DNA from 3 places in the Pseudomonas hamedanensis genome. Region 2 is predicted to be linked to each of the others. Evidence: riboswitches for the same ligand, from Rfam matches in the RefSeq annotation. Region 2 holds a riboswitch; each other region holds the start of a gene.
The links. A riboswitch is a leader RNA that binds a small molecule or an ion and turns the genes downstream of it on or off. The one in region 2 is predicted to bind cobalamin.
Positions count from the first base shown of each region.

Region 1: linked by a shared signal. The riboswitch ahead of cobW (cobalamin biosynthesis protein CobW) and the one ahead of HU739_RS05785 (ABC transporter substrate-binding protein) in region 2 are both predicted to bind cobalamin.
Region 3: linked by a shared signal. The riboswitch ahead of HU739_RS03055 (CbtB domain-containing protein) and the one ahead of HU739_RS05785 (ABC transporter substrate-binding protein) in region 2 are both predicted to bind cobalamin.

Region 1 covers NZ_CP077091.1:688,782-695,795, forward strand. The annotation lists gene HU739_RS03075 (ATP-grasp domain-containing protein) at 1-437, opposite strand, end outside; gene HU739_RS03080 (hypothetical protein) at 434-1,714, opposite strand; gene HU739_RS03085 (2OG-Fe dioxygenase family protein) at 1,714-2,466, opposite strand; cobalamin riboswitch at 2,813-3,025, shown strand; gene cobW (cobalamin biosynthesis protein CobW) at 3,127-4,197, shown strand; gene cobN (cobaltochelatase subunit CobN) at 4,201-7,014, shown strand, end outside.
Region 2 covers NZ_CP077091.1:1,353,678-1,360,691, reverse strand. The annotation lists gene HU739_RS05795 (ABC transporter ATP-binding protein) at 1-290, opposite strand, end outside; gene HU739_RS05790 (FecCD family ABC transporter permease) at 287-1,303, opposite strand; gene HU739_RS05785 (ABC transporter substrate-binding protein) at 1,300-2,313, opposite strand; cobalamin riboswitch at 2,457-2,648, opposite strand; gene HU739_RS05780 (ParD-like family protein) at 2,769-2,996, shown strand; gene map (type I methionyl aminopeptidase) at 2,993-3,784, shown strand; gene HU739_RS05770 (ABC transporter ATP-binding protein) at 3,957-5,111, opposite strand; gene HU739_RS05765 (ABC transporter permease) at 5,129-5,938, opposite strand; gene HU739_RS05760 (ABC transporter permease) at 5,945-6,853, opposite strand; gene HU739_RS05755 (ABC transporter substrate-binding protein) at 6,850-7,014, opposite strand, start outside.
Region 3 covers NZ_CP077091.1:680,652-687,665, forward strand. The annotation lists gene HU739_RS03030 (fatty acid cis/trans isomerase) at 1-683, shown strand, start outside; gene nfuA (Fe-S biogenesis protein NfuA) at 918-1,502, shown strand; gene cobM (precorrin-4 C(11)-methyltransferase) at 1,735-2,481, opposite strand; gene HU739_RS03045 (cobalamin biosynthesis protein) at 2,560-2,973, opposite strand; gene HU739_RS03050 (CbtA family protein) at 2,966-3,646, opposite strand; gene HU739_RS03055 (CbtB domain-containing protein) at 3,658-3,855, opposite strand; cobalamin riboswitch at 3,978-4,198, opposite strand; gene HU739_RS03060 (hypothetical protein) at 4,232-4,558, opposite strand; gene HU739_RS03065 (AzlC family ABC transporter permease) at 4,545-5,243, opposite strand; gene HU739_RS03070 (sugar phosphate isomerase/epimerase family protein) at 5,233-6,150, opposite strand; gene HU739_RS03075 (ATP-grasp domain-containing protein) at 6,147-7,014, opposite strand, start outside.

The DNA of each region.
Region 1 (7,014 bases), 660 kb from region 2:
GGCAGTTCCGTCGGGCGCGCGAGCAGCTCGTCGATGCGGACCTCGCGCGACAGCACGTGCAGATCGGGATTGCCCGACTGCTGGAAGCGTTGGCGTTGCAGCACCTTGTCCAAGGTGTTTTCCACGTTCCGATGCAAATGCGCCAGGGCCGGCAGCGCCGCGCACAGTCGGGCGGTGATGGCGACATAGCCTTCGCGGAAATTCAGCACGCTGGTGAACCGGTGCTCGTCGAGCAGGCGCTGCGTCAGGGCGATCAGTTCCGCGCTCAGCCCTTTGGAAAAATCGTACCGGGCCACGGGCGAAATCCGGCTCGCGTCGGCGATCTTGCTGGTCTTGCGGCTGTCGGCGATCAACAGCGGCGTAATGCCTTCGGCGAGCAAGCCTTCGTATTCGCCGTCGCGGATGTTGCCGATGATCAGGCAGGCTGGCGCGCTCATTGGCAAGTCTCCTGGTCGAAGCTGTAGTGGATCCGGTTCAGGCGTTGACAGATGTGGTTCAGGCGGACGCGGTCCACGCCGTTCGCGCCACCGCTGAGGACGTTGCGGATGATGTGCGCCAAGGCATCCAGGTCCTCGCCGGTGATACCGAGTCGGGTAATTTCCTGCAGGCCGAAGCGCAGGCAGTCGCGGCCGTTGACCTGTTTGTTGTTGACCCGAATGCCCAGTTCGTTGAGCCGTTGCGCCGCTTGCCGGGCCTGTTCACCTTCGAGCAACAGCAGGTGCGTGTCGGTGGGGTGCAGCGTCCAGCCGGGAATGCCGACCAGTGCGTCGTGCAACTGGCGGGTGTTGGCGCACATGCGCTGGGCGTAGGCCTGGCCGTACTGGCGGGTTTCCACAAGGGTGACGAATAATTGCAGCAGGCCGGGCAGGTTGGGCGAGGACACCAGCCCGCCGCTGAGGGTCTGCTCGATCCGCCGGGCGAGGTCGGCACGCCGCGACACGATCAGCGCCCGGTGCGGACCGGCGAGGGATTTGTGCGTGTTGCCCTGAAGAATGTCGGCCCCGTCGTCCAGCGGATTGGGGAAGGCCTGACCGGCGATCAGCCCCAGAGTGTGCGAGGCGTCGTAGATAATCAGCGTGCGCTGCAGGCCGCAGCGATCGAGCAAGGCGCGCAACGGCTGAAGGGCGATCGCCCGGGTGGTCAGGCCGTGGTCGAGCAGTACAGCAGCGGGGGGCGCCGCGAGGGTTTGAAGCTGTTGCTGGAAATCCTCGAGATCGATTTGCCCGCCAGCGGTCAGTCTGCAAAACACGCTGTGCCTGCCGATTTTTTGCACCAGTGGGCCAGTAGCAAAATGTCCGCCGCTGGCGGGTGCCAGCGACACAATGGCGTCGCCCGGTTCGCTCAGGGCGGCCAGCACGCTCAGTGTGCAGTGCACGCCGGACAACACGCGATACTCGACGAAAGGGGCGTTGAACATCGCCTGCACGGCCTGGGTCGCCAATGCCTTCAATGTTTCGACTTCGGGAAAGTGCTCGATCTGCATGCCGTTGAATTCAGCGGCATAGCGTTGGCCTTCGATGGCTTGAGCGTTGAACAAGTAACGCTCGTAATGCCGGTTCTGGCCGAGTGTGCGCGCAGTGTCGGACAAAATATTTTCATTGGCCGTCAGCGACAAGGTACAAGTTCGTCGCGCTCCGGCCTGTTGGAACTGTTCAATAATAAAATCATGTGCGCCGGGTGTGCCGACTGAAAGTGCATGGCTTGAATGATTCATTAATAGTCCGCCAGGTCGAAGTCGATAATCAACATGTCGCGGCTGCCGCGATCCGAATGCATGCCTGATGTTTGCAGCGGTGAAACTTCGTGCAGAAGTATTCGGTCATTCAAAACAACGGTTTCCATGTAGTCCGTCAAAGTTGCACTGAATACACAGTCGCCTTCTTCCGCAAATATCCGGCTTTCTCCCCCCGTGACTTGCTGGCGTTGGATCAGGTGTTGAAAGACAAAATCGTGCCCGTCGCGATGCCGGCCTTCGGGGGTGGCGTGGCCGGCATTGCGTTCATCGCAGAGGATGCGGAATTGATGGCAGGTCACCAGCCAGTCACGCGGGCCGACGGTCAACTCCATCAGTGCCAGGTCGGCGGCGAGCAAAGTTCGCAGGACCGCAGAGTCGATGAATGCCGCTTCGCTGCGCGTATAAGTGCGCTGTACCCCGCCCAGCAGCGGGTTGTGGGCCTGGGCCTGAAAAAAATGGCAGTCGGGCAGCGGCGTCCATTGGTGTGCCCGATGACGATATTCGAACTTGCAGATGCGCCGCTCGCGGACACCGTTTTGCGCGTGCAAATATCCGTCGCGAGGCAAACGCTCCCAAGTCGCATTGAATGCCCGGCAATCTCCGCGCCCCAGCCTCGCAACCTGCGCCGCCGGATACTGATCACTGTGCACGTAATGGCGATGACGCAGTTGTTCGGCAAGTTCCTTCAATACAGCATCGCCTGAATGCCGTAACGCATGGCCGGCACTCATGCTGTTGCTACACAAGTTTGGGGGACAGGAATAAACAGAATGGAACACTGATAGTAATCAGGCATGCAAGAATTCCTTTCTTGTGGGGGCGCAGTCCATGTGAGGCCCATGGTTCATATCCTGTATTAATTTATCAATTGTGTTTTTGTAAAGAAATGTAATTAAGGTGTTCAGGCGCTCTATTTCAAGTGTGTCCGCCGAATTGCACTTAGTTGGTGGCCGATTGATATGTCAGAGATAACTTACAGATTTTGTGTTAGTTGAGATCTGTTCTCGATACATATATGAAAGATTAATGTCCATATAGCGATAATATTGCAAAGATTGACCCGCCTGCCGCGCATGCGTAGCCTTGCGCTTTCGAGGTTCTTCGGCGCGTGCCGAAGCTAAGAAGGGAACGCGGTCAAAGCCGCGGCTGCCCCCGCAACTGTGAACGGTGCTGTTCGCTGCCACGCCACTGCCGGCTCCTTGCAAGGAGCCAGCGGGAAGGCGCAGCGAATACCAGGCCCAAGGCCTGAACACCGTCAGCCAGGAGACCTGCCTCGTCACAGATTTCTGACTTTCAACCGGGCGGGGTGATCCGGTGGCGAATTCTCCAGGCGCGCGCGTGCGTTGCCGGTTCTCGTCCCGTATGCCCGCCGCTTGCCAAAGGGCATATCGATGAAAACACTGGCCAAACTCCCCGTCACCATCGTCACCGGCTTCCTCGGTTCGGGCAAAACCACCTTGCTGCGGCACATGCTCGACAACGCTCAGGGCCGTCGTATCGCGGTGATCGTCAATGAGTTCGGCGAGTTGGGCATCGACGGTGAAATCCTCAAGCAATGCACCATCGGCTGCACCGAAGAAGAGGCCAGCGGCCGCGTCTACGAACTGGCCAACGGCTGCTTGTGCTGCACCGTTCAGGAAGAATTCTTCCCGGTGATGCGCGAACTGGTGGCGCGCCGTGGCGACCTCGATCACATCCTCATCGAAACGTCCGGCCTGGCCCTGCCAAAACCCTTGGTGCAAGCGTTCCAGTGGCCGGAAATCCGCAGTGCCTGCACCGTTGACGCGGTGATTACCGTGGTCGACAGCCCGGCCGTGGCCGCCGGCACCTTCGCCGCGTTCCCGGATCAGGTCGACGCCCAGCGCAAACTTGACCCGAACCTGGACCACGAATCGCCGCTGCACGAATTGTTCGCCGATCAACTGGCCAGCGCCGACCTCGTCATCCTCAACAAAGCCGACCAGACCAGCCCGGCAGACCTTGCGCGTGTACGTCTGGAAGTCGCCGAAGAGTTGCCGCCTGCGGTAAAAATCGTCGAAGCGAGCAACGGACGTCTGCCACTGGACGTGCTGATCGGCCTCGGCGCCGGTTCCGAAGAACACATCGACAGCCGCCACAGCCATCACGATCACCACCACGACGGCGATGACGATCACGACGACCACGATCACGACGCCTTCGACTCGATCTCCATCGAACTGCCGCAAGCTGACGAAAGCTTGCTGCTCGACGCGCTGACCCAATTGGTGGTGCAGCACGGCATCCTGCGCGTGAAGGGCTTTGCGGCGATCCCGAACAAGCCGATGCGCCTGCTGATTCAAGGCGTCGGGACGCGTTTCGACAAGCACTTCGATCGCCAGTGGGGCGCCGAGGAAGCCCGGGCCACGCGTCTGGTGTTGATCGGTCAGCAACTCGACGCCGTGCAACTCGAAGCGCAACTGCGCGCCGCGCTCAGCGTTTAATCCATGCACCTGCTCAGGACCCAGCCCGGCGGTTTCGTTTCGGAAGACAACATCGCCGACCTTGGACAAACCCCCGCCGACCTGGTGATCCTGTGCAGCGGCGATTCGAGCCTGGCCCTGCTCGCCGAAGCGGCCCGGCAACTGCCCGATGACTACCCGAGCCTGCGCCTGGCCAACCCGATGCAGGTGCAGAACCATGCGTCGGTCGACCTGTACGTCGACGAAGTGCTGCGCCACGCCAAGGTGATTGTGATTTCGCTGCACGGTGGCATCGCCTATTGGCGCTATGGTGTCGAGCGTCTGGTTGAACTGTCCGAGCGGGGCGTGCAGGTGATCCTGGTGCCGGGCGACGACCGGCCCGACCCTGAGTTCAGCGACCTGAGTACCGTCGACGCAGTGGATCGTGATCGCCTCTGGCAGTTCTTGCGTCAGGGCGGCATGGGTAATGCGCTGGATTTCTTCCGTTGTCTGGCCAGCCGTTGGCTCGCCCGCGATTACCCTTGGGCTGAACCGCAAGCGTTGCCGCGCACGGCGATTTACCACCCCGACAAAACGTCCGCCGCGCTGAGCGACTGGCAAGCCGAATGGCTGCCTGAAAAACCGGTCGCGGCGGTGCTGTTCTACCGCTCGCACCTGCAAGCGGCCAACACGGCGTTTATCGATGTTTTCTGCCAGCGCTTGCAGGCCGCCGGGCTCAATCCGCTGCCGATCGCCGTCGCCAGTCTGAAAGAGCCGGGCTGCCTGGCAGTGGTCGAAGACTGGCTGGACGACGTCGAGGCGCGGCTGATCCTCAACACCACCGGTTTCGCCCAGTCCAGCCCGGAGGCGCCGCACCTGCGGCCGTTTCGCCGCAACATCCCGGTGATTCAGGCGATCTGCGCGCAGGACAACGAGCCGGGCTGGCGCGACAGCGAGCAGGGCCTGGGGCCGCGCGATCTGGCCATGCACATTGCCTTGCCGGAACTGGACGGGCGCATCATCAGCCGGCCGATCAGCTTCAAGGACCTGGCCTGGCGCAGCGAGCGCAGTCAGTCGGATGTGGTCTGCTATCGCGCGCAGCCGGAGCGCATGGATTTTGTTGCCGAACTGGCGCGGCGCTGGATCGATCTGGCACAAGTGCCGAACGGCGAAAAACGCGTCGCGCTGATCCTCGCCAATTACCCGACTCGCGACGGCCGCATCGGCAACGGCGTCGGCCTCGATACGCCGGCGGCGGCGCTGAATATACTGCGTGCGTTGCGGGACGAGGGCTACCCGATCACCGCTGAATTGCCCGATAGCGGCACCGCGTTGATTCAGCAGTTGCTCGGTGGTGTCAGCAACGACCTCGACAGCCTCGACCTGCGTCCGTGCCAGCAAAGCCTGGCGATGGACGCGTACCAGACGATGTTCAACGCACTGCCACCGGCCAATCGCGCTGCGGTGGTCGAGCGCTGGGGCGCGCCGCAAGACGATCCGATGTGTCGTGACGGACGCATGATGATTGCCGGTTTGCGCTTGGGCCTGACCTTTGTCGGCATTCAACCGGCGCGCGGTTATCAGGTCGATCCGAGCGCCGTGTATCACGACCCGGATCTGGTGCCGCCCCACGGTTATCTGGCGTTCTATTTCTGGTTACGCAGCGCCTATAACGCGCATGCGCTGATCCATGTCGGCAAGCATGGCAACCTCGAATGGCTGCCGGGCAAAGGCGTCGGCCTCTCGGAACAGTGCTGGCCGGATGCGCTGCTGGGGCCGTTGCCCAACATCTATCCGTTTATCGTCAATGACCCGGGCGAGGGCGCCCAGGCCAAGCGGCGTACGCAGGCGGTGATCATCGACCACCTGATGCCGCCGCTGACTCGCGCCGAAACCTATGGGCCGTTGCGCAATCTGGAATTGCTCGCCGACGAATATTATGAAGCGCAGTTGCTTGATCCGCGCCGCGCCCGAGAGCTGCAACGCGACATTCTGCAACTGGTGCGTGACACGCAAATCGACCGTGAGCTGCAACTGGATGCAGCACTGGACAGCGACGCTGACGCGGCGATCTGGTTGCCCCGTCTGGACACCTATTTGTGCGACTTGAAGGAATCGCAGATCCGCGATGGTCTGCACATTTTCGGCGAATCGCCGAGCGGACGGTTGCGCATCGACACCTTGCTCGCGCTGCTGCGCATACCACGTGGCGACGGCAAGGGCGCGCAGTCGAGTTTGTTGCGGGCACTGGCCAAGGCGTTTGCACTGGGTTTTGATCCGCTCGACTGCGCATTGGCCGATCCGTGGACCGGTCCGCGCCCCATTGAGTTGCAAACCCTCAGCGATGAAGTCTGGCGTAGCGCCGGCGACACTCGCGAACGGCTTGAATTGTTCGCCACCCAGCTTATCGCCCAGGCACTGCACGACCCGTGTGGGAGCGGGCTTGCTCGCGAAAGCGGTGTATCAGTTGACTCAATATTGGCTGACACTCCGCTATCGCGAGCAGGCTCACTCCTACAGGGACCGGGTTGGGCTGAGGTTAATGCAATCCTCGACCACCTGCGTGACATCGTCGCCCCACGCCTGGACGCTTGCGGCCCCGCCGAAATGCGCGGTCTGCTTGACGCCCTGAGCGGTCGTTTCGTCCCGGCCGGCCCCAGCGGCGCCCCCAGTCGCGGTCGTCTCGACGTGCTGCCCACCGGGCGCAATTTTTATTCGGTCGACGTGCGCAACCTGCCGACCACCACCGCGTGGCGCATCGGTTTTCAGTCCGCCACGCTGATTCTTGAGCGGCACTTGCAGGACCACGGCGACCACTTGCGCCAGATCGGGCTGTCAGTCTGGGGCACCGCCACCATG
Region 2 (7,014 bases):
TCGAACACGCGAATGCCATCGTCGGTGTCGGCCTGTTGTTCAACCACGGCGAGTGTTTGCGCAATGCTGCGCCGTGACATTCTGCCGAGTACCTGACCGGCAAGCTGCACCTGGCCCGCGCTCGGTTCGCGCAGGCCGGCGAGCAATTTGAGCAACGTCGATTTACCCGAGCCGTTCGGCCCGACAATGCCCAGCGTCTCGCCGCGCTGGACGTCCAGACTGATGCCGTCAAGCAATTGCGCACCGCGCACGTTGAATGCCAGCCCGGCACAGCTCAGAACGTTGTTCATCGTGCGGCTCTCCGGCCCACCAGAATCAGGGCGAATACCGGTGCGCCGACCAGTGCAGTGATGACGCCCACCGGAATCACCTGACCCTTGATCAGGGTGCGCGACAGCACATCAGCGGCGATCAGAAACACCGCGCCACCCAAAGCGCTGGCCGGCAGCAGCCGAGCATGCCCGGTGCCGAGCAGCAGCCGTGCGGCGTGGGGAATCACCAAGCCGACAAAGCCGATCGAGCCGACAATCGACACCATCACCGCCGTCACCAGCGCGGCGCAGCCGATCAGCAAAATCTGCACGCGGCGCACCGGGATGCCGAGGGACGCCGCCGAGTCCGCGCCGAAGGTAAACGCGTCGAGCGCGCGCCGATGCCACAGGCAGACCACCAGCCCGAGCAGGGCCACCGGCACCGCCAGCCACACCGAAGGCCAACGCACGCCGCCGAGATTGCCGAGCAGCCAGAACATGATCCCGCGCGCCTGTTCGGAACTGGCCGAGCGGGTGATCAGAAAGGCCGTGAGGGCGTTGAACAATTGCGAGCCGGCAATGCCCGCGAGAATGATTGGCCCGGTGCCGCTGGCCGAACCGCTGATCCGGGCCAGTACAATCACCAGCACGAACGCAGTGACCGCCCCGGCAAATGCCCCGGCCGACAGCGAAATCACACCGGCGCCGACGCCGAGCAGGGCGACCATCACTGCGCCAGTCGAAGCCCCGGCCGAGATGCCCAGCAAATACGGGTCGGCCAGCGGATTGCGCAACAGCGATTGCAGGATCACTCCGCATGTCGCCAGGCCGGCACCACAGGCCGCCGCCACCAATACGCGGGTCAGGCGGTAATTCCAGACGATGCCTTCGTCGATCGGATCAAGCACATACCCGGCGGCCCACAGCTTGTTTGCCAGCACCTGTAGCACCACGCTCGGCTCGATTGCGGTTTCGCCAATCGCCACGCCGCCGACCAAGGCCAGCGAAAGCACCAGCAGGACCAGCAATAAACGGATCAGGCGTCTGCTCATTGCGAAAGATCGAAGCCGCTGATGGCCGTGGCCAGTTGTTCGAGACCCGCGAAGGTGCGCAGGCTGGCCTGCATCGCCATGGCGTCGAGGATGATGATGCGGTTGTGTTTGACCGCGTCCATGTTGCGCGTCACGGGATCGCTGCGCAGGAAGGCGAGTTTTTTCTGATAGTCGTCAGCCGGGAAGCGCCGACGATCCATGCGCGCGATGACCAGGAACGTCGGGTTGGCCTTGGCGAGGGTTTCCCAGCCGACGGTCGGCCATTCTTCATCCGACTCGACGACATTGCGCACGCCTAAAGTGCTGAGCATGAAATCGGGAACGCCTTTGTGCCCGGCCACGAACGGCTCAATGTCCATCTCAGCGCTGGAGAACCACACCAGTGCGCTGAGGTCTTTGCGCTGCGTGCGTTTGGCGGTGGCAATCGACTGGGCGAGGCTGGCCTTGAGCTGATCATTGAGCTGTGCGCCGCGTGCCTGCACGTCGAAGATCGCCGCCAGTTGGCTCACGCCTTTATAAATGCTGTCGATGCGAAACGGCGCCAGCCGCGTGCCGTCGGAACCGACGAGGTTGTCCTTGGCCTCGCAGTCGGAGGGCAACAAATAGGTCGGAATCTTCAATTCGTGAAACTGCTCGCGGGTGCCCACCGCGCCTTGCGGACCGACCATCCATTCCAGCTCCACGGCGACCAGTTGCGGGCGCTTGCCGATCACCGCTTCGAAACTCGGTTCGTTATCGGCCAGGCGCTCGATTTTGTCGTTCTGCGGTTTGTATTCCGCAAGCACATCGTTGAACCACAGCGACGTGCCGACGACTTTGTCGCCCAGACCCAAGGCATAGAGCATTTCCGTGCCGGCCTGACCGATGGTCACCGTGCGGGTGGGCGCCTGCTGGAAAGTGAGGGGGCTGCCGCAGTTTTCTATCGTCAGTGGATAGTCGGTTGGCGCCGCTTGAGCCAGGGCGCTCAGGCCCAGGCCGGTAATCAGGGTGACAACGCGGGGCAGCAGCATGAAGCAGTCTCCAATTAAACCGTACGGAAGCGGGCGGGTACGGTTTGGAAACACATCAGCGAACGCGGTCATGGCGACAGCGTAAGGCCGGGCTCAAGCAAAAATGCGCGCGGCACGATGTCCTTCCCGGACACCCCGCCGGTTGGTCAGTCACTGTGCCGGCAGGTCTCCTGACTGATGCGTCATCGCCATGCTCCGGCCTTCCCGGGGGCAACCCAGTGGCAGTCGTGGAGCAGGCTCGGCACCTACAGTTGCGGGGGCAGTTCCGATTGATGCGCGAAGCACCTCGGATTCCCTATTAATCCCGTTTGGGAACCAGCGGCGGCATGGTAGTCGATTTGCGCGGTGGAGGGGGAGGCGAATCTGCCACGGCATCGAGCTAGCTGTTGGCATTGCAATCTGTCGTGTGCGCTGATTAATATACGATCCATATACAAATCGTATCGGATATACATATGGGCATCGTAAAGATTTCAGAGGATATGCACGAGAATCTGCGCGTCTCCAGCAATGCACTCAGCCGCTCGATCAACGCGCAGGCCGAGCACTGGATGCGCATCGGCATGCTCGCCGAATTGCACCCCAACCTCGACCACAGCGCCATTTGCCGCCTGCTGATCCGCGCCGAACAGAACGGCGGACTGGATCTGCATCAACTGACCCAGGAAGCCGTCAGCGCATGAGAAACCAGATCAAGCTCAACACCCCGGCCGAGATCGCAGAATCCCGCGCGGCCGGCAAACTCGCCGCGCAAGTGCTGGCCATGCTGGTGCCGCATGTCAAAGCCGGTGTGACCACCGATGAGCTGGACCGGCTGTGCAACGATTACATCGTCAACGTGCAAAAAGCCGTGCCGGCCAATGTCGGTTATCACGGTTTTCCGAAAACCGTCTGTGCGTCGGTCAACGATGTGGTGTGTCACGGGATACCGTCGGGTACGCCGCTGAAGGACGGCGACATCGTCAACCTCGACATCGCGGTGATCAAGGACGGCTGGTTCGGCGACACCAGTCGCATGTACGTCGTCGGCGAAGCGACGCCCGAGGCGCAGCACCTGATCAAGACCACCTACGAGGCCATGTGCGCGGGCATTCGCGCCGTGCGTCCGGGGGCGACGCTGGGCGATATCGGCCATGCGATCCAGAGCCTGGCGGAGAAGGAGGGCTTCAGCGTGGTGCGCGAGTATTGCGGCCATGGCATTGGCAAGGTCTATCACGATGAGCCGCAGATTCTGCATTACGGCTTTCCCAATCAGGGCTTGAAGCTCAAGGCCGGAATGATTTTTACCGTCGAACCGATGCTCAATGCCGGCAAGCGTCATGTGAAGAACATGCCCGATGGCTGGACCGTGCTGACCAAGGATGGCTCGCTGTCGGCGCAGTGGGAGCATATGGTCGCGGTCACCGAGACCGGGTTTGAAGTGCTGACGGCGTGGCCGGATGAGATTGAAGGTTTTACGCCCATCGTCTGAAAAAGGGCCACCGCAGCCCGACGCTGGGGTGACCCGAGGGTGAAATGCGGTCCAATTGTAGGAGTGAGCCTGCTCGCGATAGCGGTCTATAAGTCAACATCGTTGGTGTCTGACATACCGCTATCGCGAGCAGGCTCACTCCTACAGGGGGGCGTGGGGTGTCAGGGAAAACTCAATGAGCACCGGCAGCCTTGTTGAGGTCTCCCTCGGTCCACTCGGTATAAACGCACGCATCCGCCGTGGCCCAGCGCACCCGCACCGGGTCCCCGGCCTTGAGCGGCATGCCCGCGGCTGACAACGCTTTCACCGTCATCGAAGTCCCTCCCGACGTCACCACGCTGCACGTCTGGCTCTCACCGAGAAACAGCACCTCCACGACCTTGGCCGAAACCTCATTCCAACCCGCCGCCAACGGCTCATCAATCGCTTGCTGCACGCTCAACGCCAGCGCTTTTTCCGGGCGTACCATCAGCAACACATCCTGATCGGTGTGCAACCCCGCTGTCAGCCGAATCGACAGCGCCTGCCCCTCGAAACTCGCCGCCGCGTTGCCCTGCGCCTTGAGCTTGAGAAAGTTGGAGTTGCCCAGAAACGAGGCGACAAACGCGTTCGGCGGATTCTGATAGAGATCATAGCCGCTGCCCAGTCCGACAATTTTGCCGTGGCTGAAGATTGCGATGCGCTGTGACAAACGCATGGCTTCTTCCTGATCGTGGGTCACGTAAACGATGGTGATGCCCAGGCGACGGTGCAACTGGCGCAGCTCGTCCTGCAAATCCTCGCGCAGCTTTTTATCCAGCGCACCGAGAGGCTCGTCCATCAGCAAGATGCGCGGTTCGTAAACCAGCGCCCGCGCAATGGCGACACGCTGTTGCTGACCGCCGGAGAGTTGCGAAGGGCGGCGATGGGCAAACTGTTCGAGCTGCACCAGTTTCAGCATCGCGTCGACACGTTTTTCACGCTCGGCCGTGGCCAGTTTGCGGATCGCCAGCGGGAACGCGATGTTGTCGCGCACCGACAGATGCGGGAACAGCGAGTAACGTTGAAAGACCATGCCGATGTCACGCTTGTGCGGCGGCACGTTGACCAGCGACTGGCCGTTGACGAGGATCTCGCCGCTGCTTGGCGTCTCAAACCCGGCGAGCATCGACAGCGTCGTACTCTTGCCCGAGCCACTAGAGCCGAGAAAGGTCAGGAACTCACCGTCCTTGATGTCCAGCGAGATGTTGTCGACGGCGGCAAAGTCGCCGTAGTGCTTGTTCAGGTTGCGCAGGCTGACCAGCGGTTTGTCGTTTTGCGCGGATGCGTCTTTGATCACGGCACTCATGTCGTACTCCAGGGCGCTCAGGCGCTGATTTCGTTGCGCCGGCGCAGGGCGGCGGCGATCACCATGACTAACACCGACAGGCCGATCAGCAGCGTCGAAGCGACGGCGATCACCGGGGTCAGGTCCTGGCGCAGGGTGGTCCACATTTTCACGGGCAGGGTTTGCAGTGTGGGACTTGCCATCATCACGCTGAGCACCACTTCGTCCCACGAAACCAGGAAGGCGAAGAGGGCGCCGGCGACCATGCCCGGACGAATCGCCGGGAACGTCACCTTGAACACCGCTTGCAGGCGCGAGGCGCCGCAGATCACCGCGGCGTCTTCAATCGACTGATCGAACAGCTTCAGCGAGTTGATGATCGAGATGATGGTAAACGGCAAGGCGACGATCACGTGGCTGACCACGAAAGCGAACATCGTCCCGGTGTAACCGAGCTTGAGAAACAGCGCGTACACCGCCACGGCGATGATCACCAACGGCACGATCATCGGCAGGGTGAACAGGCCGTAGAGCATTTCCCGTCCGGGAAAACGGCCGCGCACCAAGGCAAACGCGGTTGGCAAACCGAGCGCCACCGCGCAGATCGTGGTCAGCACGGCAACCTTGAGGCTGGCGGCGGCGGCGTTCATCCAGTCGGGGTTGGAAAAGAACTGGCCGTACCATTTCAGCGTCCAGCCCGGCGGCGGAAACACCAGCCACTGCGATGAGCCGAACGACAGCAGCACGATGAACACGATCGGCAACAGCAGGAACAGACCGATCAGCCCGGTGGTTGCATACAAGCCGAAGCGCATCCGCCGGCTCATGGCATTGGGAGTCAGGAGCATGTCGGCTTACCTCGCGTTACTGGCGCCAACCGGGGATTCCGGCTGTAGCTTCAGGTAGAAGTAGAACAGCACCAAAGTGATCGCGATCAACAACGCCGCACCGGCACTCGCCAGGCCCCAGTTGAGGAACGACTGCACCTGCTGAATGATGAACTCCGGCAGCATCATGTTCTGCGCGCCGCCGAGCAACGCCGGGGTGACGTAGTAACCGAGCGACATCACGAACACCATCAAACCCCCGGACGCCAGACCCGGCCGACACAGCGGCAGGAACACCCGGAAGAAGTTGGTCCATGGGCTGGCGCCGCAGATGGAACCGGCCTGCAGGATCATCGGGTCGATGGCCTGCATGGTCGCCTGCAACGGCAGCACGATGAACGGGATCATGATGTAGCTCATGCCGATCACCACACCGGTGAGGTTGTGCACCATCTCCAGCGGCTGATCGATGATGCCCAGCGCCATCAGCGCCTTGTTGATCACGCCGGATGCTTGCAACAGCACCAGCCAGGAGTAAGTGCGGGCGAGCAGGCTGGTCCACATCGACAGCAGCACGATATTGAGGATCCAGCGCCCCCAGCCGCGCGGCACCAGCGTAATCGCCCAGGCCAGCGGAAAGCCCAGCAACAGGCTGAACAGCGTCACCAGCCCGGCCACTGAAAAGGTGTTGAGCAGCACCCGCGCATACGCCGAGTTGGCGAACAGTTGTTCGTAGTTGCCCAGGCCCGGCACAGGTTCGAGCACGCCACGCAACAACAAGCCAATCAACGGCGCGAGAAAGAACAGGCCGAGGAACAGCAGCGCCGGAACGAGGTTGCCGGCGCCGCGCCAGCGTTGTTTGAAGACCGAACCGGCAGCGCCGGCGGCGCTCCCGGTGGCCGTGGAGGGACGGGGCGCGGTGGCCGCGATTTTCATTTGACCAGCCATTCGTTCCACCGTGTCGCGATGGCCGGACCGTTCTTGGCCCAGTACGCGAAATCAAGGGTGATCTGATCCTTGGCGTAGGCCGTCGGCAGGTTGGGGGCCAGCGTCGAATCCAGACGCTCCACACTGTCGAGGTTGACCGGGGCGTAAGC
Region 3 (7,014 bases), 670 kb from region 2:
ACGACTGGTATCAGAACAGCGGGCAATTGAAGATGTGGCTCGATTACGAAGCCATCGACGACGATAAGCCGACCGGGCTGAAACTCGACGATAAAAATCCGAAACGCGATTTTGCCCGGCAGTTGCTGGCGCGCTATGGCGATCTCAATGCCCGGCCGGACCCGATCAACCGCTGCGACGGCGCCTATTGCTCACGACCGAATATCGACCCGGCATTGCAGAACGCCGAGCAGGCCTTGAGTCGTCTGGCCTCGCGTCCGGCCGCTGGCTTGCGGGTCATCGACCAGATGCCGGAAGCAACGATGCTGCGCGTCGAAACCGCCAGCGGCAAACGCGAGGTCTACAGCCTGGTGCGCAATCGTGCCCACAGCAACGTGGCGTTCCTGCTCGGCGAATCATTGCGCTATCAGCCGGGACTGGACACGTTGACGATCTATCCCGGCGTACTCAGCAGTTACCCGAACTTCATGTTCAACGTCCCGGCCGAGCAAGTGCCGGCCTTCGTCGATGCCATGGAAAACGCCAGAGACGCCAACCGTTTCGAGAACATCGTCGAGCGTTGGGGGATTCGTCGCAGTCATCCGCAATTCTGGTTCTACTTCCACGACTTGAGCCAGTACATCCACGAGACCGATCCCGTGGAGGAGGGCGTGCTGGATATGAATCGGTACGAGAACCTATGAGTCATCGCTACCGCTGAATGGGATATTCGGAACAGAACCTGTGGGAGCGGGCTTGCTCGCGAAGGCGCGCTATCAGGCAGCATCATCCTTGTATGCGCCACCGCTTTCGCGAGCAAGCCCGCTCCCACAGGGGATGCAGGGTGAACTATCGAGAATCTTTCCCGACAAAAATACTAGGACTTTGTCCGGCGCAATGATTGGCGTAAACTGCGCCCAAGCCTGCGAGGAGTTTCCATGACCGCTATTACCATTACTGACGCCGCCCACGATTACCTGGCCGATCTGCTCTCCAAGCAGAACACCCCGGGTATCGGCATCCGCGTCTTCATCACCCAGCCTGGCACCCAGTACGCCGAAACCTGCATTGCCTACTGCAAGCCGGGCGAAGAGAAACCCGAAGACACCGCGCTGGGGCTGAAAAGCTTCACCGCGTACATCGACTCGTTCAGCGAAGCGTTTCTCGATGACGCCGTCGTCGACTACGCCACCGACCGCATGGGCGGCCAGCTGACCATCAAGGCGCCTAACGCCAAAGTCCCGATGGTCAACGCCGACAGCCCGGTCAACGAGCGCATCAACTATTACCTGCAAACCGAAATCAACCCGGGGCTGGCCAGCCACGGCGGTCAGGTCAGCCTGATCGATGTGGTTGAAGACGGCATCGCTGTTCTGCAGTTCGGTGGCGGTTGCCAGGGCTGCGGCCAGGCCGATGTCACCCTGAAGGAAGGCATCGAGCGCACCTTGCTTGAGCGTATCCCCGAACTCAAGGGCGTGCGCGACGTGACTGACCACACGCAAAAAGAAAACGCCTACTACTAAGTAAGGCGTTCCTGTGGCGAGGGAGCTTGCTCCCGCTGGATCGCGCAGCGATCCCAAACCGGACAAACCTTTCACCGTGGAAAGGTGTCGACCGGATTGTGACTGCCTTGCAGTCAGGCGGGAGCAAGCTCCCTCGCCACAAACGTTCTTCAATGATGCCTTCGCGAGCAAGCTCGCTCCCACATTTGGAATGCGGTCAAATGTGGGAGCGAGCTTGCTCGCGAAGGGGTCCTCATGGGCGATAGAGGTGAGCATGCCCGGCGCGATACAGCGATGACTCGCTGAATACTTCACTGCCTAGCACTCGTCCGACCAGAATCAGCGCCGTGCGTCGAAAACCCTTGGCCTCGACTTTTCCGGCGATATCCGCCAGCGTCCCCACCACCCAATCCTGATCCGGCCACGTCGCCCGGTGAACCACCGCAATCGGGCAGTCTGCGCCGTAATGCGGCAGCAGTTCTTCGAGGATTTTCTCCAGATGCTTGACCCCCAGATGAATCGCCATGGTCGCCCCATGCTGCGCGAGGCTGCCGAGTGCTTCGCCCTCCGGCATGGTGGTCTTGTCGGCATAGCGGGTCAGAATCACGCTTTGCGAAACGTCCGGCAGGGTCAGTTCGGCACCGAGCAAGGCCGCACACGCAGCCGTGGCGGTGACACCAGGGATAATTTCAAAGGGAATACCAAGTTCGCGCAAGCAGCGAATCTGCTCACCGATCGCGCCATAAAGGCTCGGATCACCGGAGTGCACCCTTGCCACGTCCTGGCCTCGGTCATGGGCAGACTTGATCAGGTCGATGATTTGTTCCAGGTGCAGTTCAGCGCTGTTGACCACGGTTTCGGCGCGATGGCCTTCAAGCACCGCCGCCGGCACCAGCGAACCTGCATAAATGATCACCGGGCAGTCGCGGATCAGCCGTTGGCCTTTGACGGTGATCAGTTCCGGGTCGCCGGGGCCGGCGCCGATGAAGTAGACGGTCATGATTGATCCTGTGAAAAACGCAGTGATGAGCACGCAGATGAACAATGCTCATGATCGAAAGCGGGGATTATCGAGGTTTTAGGCAGCGCCGGCCAACGCCAGGGTGGCCTGAGCGTATTTTTGCCGGGCAATCAGCAGTTTCGCCGGGCCCTGAATCAGCCGTTCGGCAAGCGCCAGTGCGGCGCTTTCCGCGACCCCGTAACAGCCGGTTCGCTCGTAGGCGATCTGAGAGTGATGGCTGAGGCGCGGCTGGTAAGCGGCCAGTTCGGCGCTGCTGAAATATTGCAGGGGCAATTCCAGTTGCCTGGCAAGTTCCAGCAGACCCGGTTCGTCGCGCTTCAAATCGATACTGGCCAGCGCCTTGACGGCTCGCAGTTCGATGCGATGCGCCTGCAATGCTTGATCAAGTAGCGCGCGCAGCGTGGCGGCCGTGCAGCCACGCTGGCAGCCCAGGCCGACCACCAGGGTCGGCGCCGTGCTGGCGTCATTCATGCCGGATTTTGCGGCGGAACAACCAGGCGCTGATCAGGCCCAGGGCCAGCCAGAACGCGACGTTGGTCAACTGCGAGGCAATCTTGAACTGAGTTTCCAATGCTTGTGGGGCAAGCATCGAATGCACCTGCGGCTGCGGCGCGCCGATTACGTGGGGCACCAGCAGGATGGCGACGCCGAAGATCTTCATCAGCCAGTTGTGGCTGAACGCAAGCAAGGCCAGGCCGACAGCGGTGGAGGCGGCCGTACCGATCCACCAGAGCTGCCGTGAAGCCAGGTCCGCCGCGGCAGTGCCCGGCAATTCCGGCGGCAGGCCCAGGGTCGGTGCCAGCACGAACGTCGCGTAACCGGCCAGGCCCCAGAGCAGGCCCTGCGAGGTTTTCTTCGGCGCACGCAGCGTGTACAGGCCGGCAAGCATCAGGGCGAAACCGACGGCGACGACCAGATTGCCGCCCGTGGTCGACACCACACGTTGCCAGCCGTTTTCCGGCTCCCAGGCTTCGCTGTCATGGCTATGAGCAGCAGCCCCGGCGGCGTGTTCGTGAGCTTCGGCCACAGGCTCTGCTTGCTCGTAGGTTTCCGCCTGCAAAATCAGCGGCGACACCCAGAAGCTTTGCAGCAGGGCGGCCAGCAGGCCGCTGAAGCCTGCGGTTTGGGCAATGCGCTTGATCATCTCGGCAGGTCTCAGTGGCACGGGAACGCGGCGCTGTGGCGGGTATCGTGGGCGGCGTTGTGCACCGCTTCGATGTGCGAGAAACCGGCGAAATAGACGAGGCCGGCGCCGAGGATCGACGCCAGCAGCGCGGCGATCAGGCGTTGCGACAGGGTGCTGGTGCTGGAGATGGTGTCCGTGGTGTTGCCGGTGCTGCTGATAATCGACATGGCGCTTCCCTCTGAAGTGTCAGCGGGTGAACAGAGCGCATGCAGACTCCCCGCGAGTCAGGCCCGCAGAGGTTCGAACAGCGCCCGCCCACCGCGGGTTTGTCTGGTGCAGTGACGCCGAGGCGCACTGTGTGTTGCGGGCCGGTCTCCGGGCTCACGAGGGGCTGGCATTGAAGCCGACCTGCAAGCATCACCTTCCCATGCCGGGGCACAGTGGATCTGACGCTTCGCTCGCTTACCGTTGCGGGGGCAGCACCGGACTGACATGGCTTGAGAGTAAAGCACATGATTCACCGGTTTCCCGTTTCACCCTGTGAAGGGCACCCGTAACAAGTTGTGTAGGAGAGCATGGGCGGGGATCGCCGTCAATCGACGACTAGCGCAGGGCGAGCAGCACGTACACCGCCAAAGCAATCAGAAACGCATAGTAAGACTTCAGTCGCGTCAGGCTCAGCAGCCAGGCCAGCGCCACCGGCACAATCCACGGCATGGCCGCCGCCTGTTGTGTCGCCAGCGGATACAGCGCCCCGGCCAGCAGGCTGACCAGCATCGCCACCGAGGTGTATTTGCCAAGCCGGTCGATGAAGGTGCGGGCACCGCCGGACAGCCGTTCGACATTGACCGCCAGCGGCAACAAGCGGCACACCGCCGACACCAGCGCGCAGATCGCAACGTACAGCCAGAAGGTACTAGGGTCGGTCATAGGCGTAACTCGTCAGGACCGTGACCGCCAACACCAACAGCAGGCTGATTTCGCCCAGCCAGAGCAAACTCGCGGCAGCGGCCAGACCGGCAATCCATTGTCCATGGAAGCTGTGACGGTCGCGCGCCATTTTGCCCAGCGATGCGCTGAGAAAGATCGCAATCACTACGCTGGCATGGTCCATCAAGGCGTCGTCGGCCAGGCGGGCGAAGCAGTAACCGACCACGGTGCCGAGCAGGGCGGCGGCGTACAACAACAAGCACACGGTGTTGGCGTACGGGCGGCTGATCGGCTGCTGTTCCTTGCGGATCGACATCAGCGTGAAGGCCGCGTTAGCCATCACCGCCAAGGCCGGGACGAACGTTTTGATCGGGCCGTCGAGGCTCGATTTCAGGCTCAGCGTGAACACCAGAAAACGCAGGTTGATGCTCAGTGCCGACACCAGCACGCCGAAAGCATTGAGCAGATGCGCCGGGGTTTCCAGCAGGGTCAGTTGCAACGGCGAGGCCATCACCGTGCCGCTGAACACCACCATGGCCGGCAAGTCCAGGCCATGGCGGCGCCCGAGCATGCCGATCAGGCTGAAGGTCAGCAGCAGCGAAAAGACGAGCGGCAGCGCATCGCGAATGCCGGTCGCAATCTCGTTGTGCGCCGCCGGTTTTGCCAGTGCGGACTCAGCCGGCATGGGTGCTGCGGCGCGCGTCGGCGAGCAGCTTCTCCACGCCGTTTTTATAGGCCAGGGCTTTTTCCAGGTAGTACTCGGTGGAAAAGCGCGGAATGAATTCTTCGACCACCGCCACCCCGCGATAGCCATTGACTGCAAAGCGATTGAGCACATCGCTCAGGCGCAGGTTGCCTTCGCCGATCGGCAGGTGCTGGTGGTGGGTGTCGTTGAGGTCGGCGATGTGCAAATGGCGGGTCACCGGCGCGAGAGCGGCGATGGCGGCGAACAGCTCGTCGCCATACGGCAGCAGTGAGCACAGGTGCGTCACATCGATGGTCACGAAGCAGCCGGTTTGCTGGTGGAAACGCAGGTGTTCCTCGACCGTGAAAACCGGGAATTTCGGCCGCTGACCGCCCATGTTTTCCAGGCACAGGGCGATGCCCGTCGTATTGCAACGTGCCTTGACTTGATTGATGGCGGCGATCAGGTTGTCGAGCAGCTCGCGGTTTTCCAGTTGATCCTTGTAGCCGGGGTGGAAGGTGACGCTGGTGGCGCCGGCCTGACAGGAAAAGTCCACGGCAGCAGTCAGGCAGTCCACGGCTTGTCCACGTTCGGCCAGATCAGGGGAACACAGGTTGTACTCGCGGCCCCACCAGCCGGCATGCACCGTCAACGTGATGCCGTTTTGCTCGGTGAAGCTGCGGATCTGTCGGGCGAGGTTCGCACGTTGTTCGATGCTGAGCGACCAGAACACCTTTTCGGCGTCTTCGCCGATTTCGAATTCCACGGCCTTGAAGTAGCGGGCCAGATCGGTGATCGAACCGAAAATGTCCGCCGGATTGTCGTAGACGTTGGTGGAAAAAGAGATCAGCGGGAAATCAGCGCTGATCGGCCCATCGATGCGGTACAGCGTCTCTTGTGTGGTCATTGCGCCTGTCCTTGCGTAGTGAAAGGTGGGTGGGAAATCGCGGCGTTGAACAGCACCGGGTCGTCCGCCTCGCGACAGGCCAGCAACACGTAGCCGTGACGGTCGGCGGAGCGGCGGATCGGGCGGCCGAACTTGTCGTGGTTGAGGCTCGCGCGCAGGGCGAAGGGTTGCTCCAGCAGACGTGCCTGTAGCGGTTGCGGGTCAGTGGCGGGGTCCGCTTCGATGTAGCGGATCGCCATTTTCACGTAGTGCTTTTCCGGCGCCGGCAGCGCGATGCCGGTCATGGCGGCGAGGGTGCTGGCGGCCAGGTGCACGCCGGTGGTTTTCCAGACCATTTCCCAGATCTGGTCGCCGCCGAAGCGGGTCTGGGTTTCGATGAACTGCAGGCGTGAACCGTCGAGCTTGACCTCGGTATGCGCCGGTCCCCAGCGGTTGCCCATGCGTTCGAGCAGCCACAGCACGGCTTCTTCGATTTGTACACGCGTGGCGTTGTCGAGCCCGGCCGGAAAGTCATGCCCGGTTTCGACGTAACCCGGCGCGCCGCTGGTGTGCTTGCGCGTGATACCAAGGATTTGATGGCGGCCGTCCAGGCTCAGCGACTCGACGCTGTATTCATCGCCACCGGCGAACGCCTCGATCAGATTGTCGCCTTGAAGCTGTAGATGCTCGGCGTCCTCCGGTTGGTTGATGGCATAAACGCCCTGGCTGCCCGAGCCGTTGACGGGTTTGACGATGGCCGGACCATGACGCAGAACGAAGGCGCGAACCTCCTCGACACGGGTCACCGCCGCCGCCGGCAGCTCGTAGCGGCTGCCCTGAAGCAACTGGCGAAAGCGCAGCTTGTCGCGGCTGACTTCGACGCTG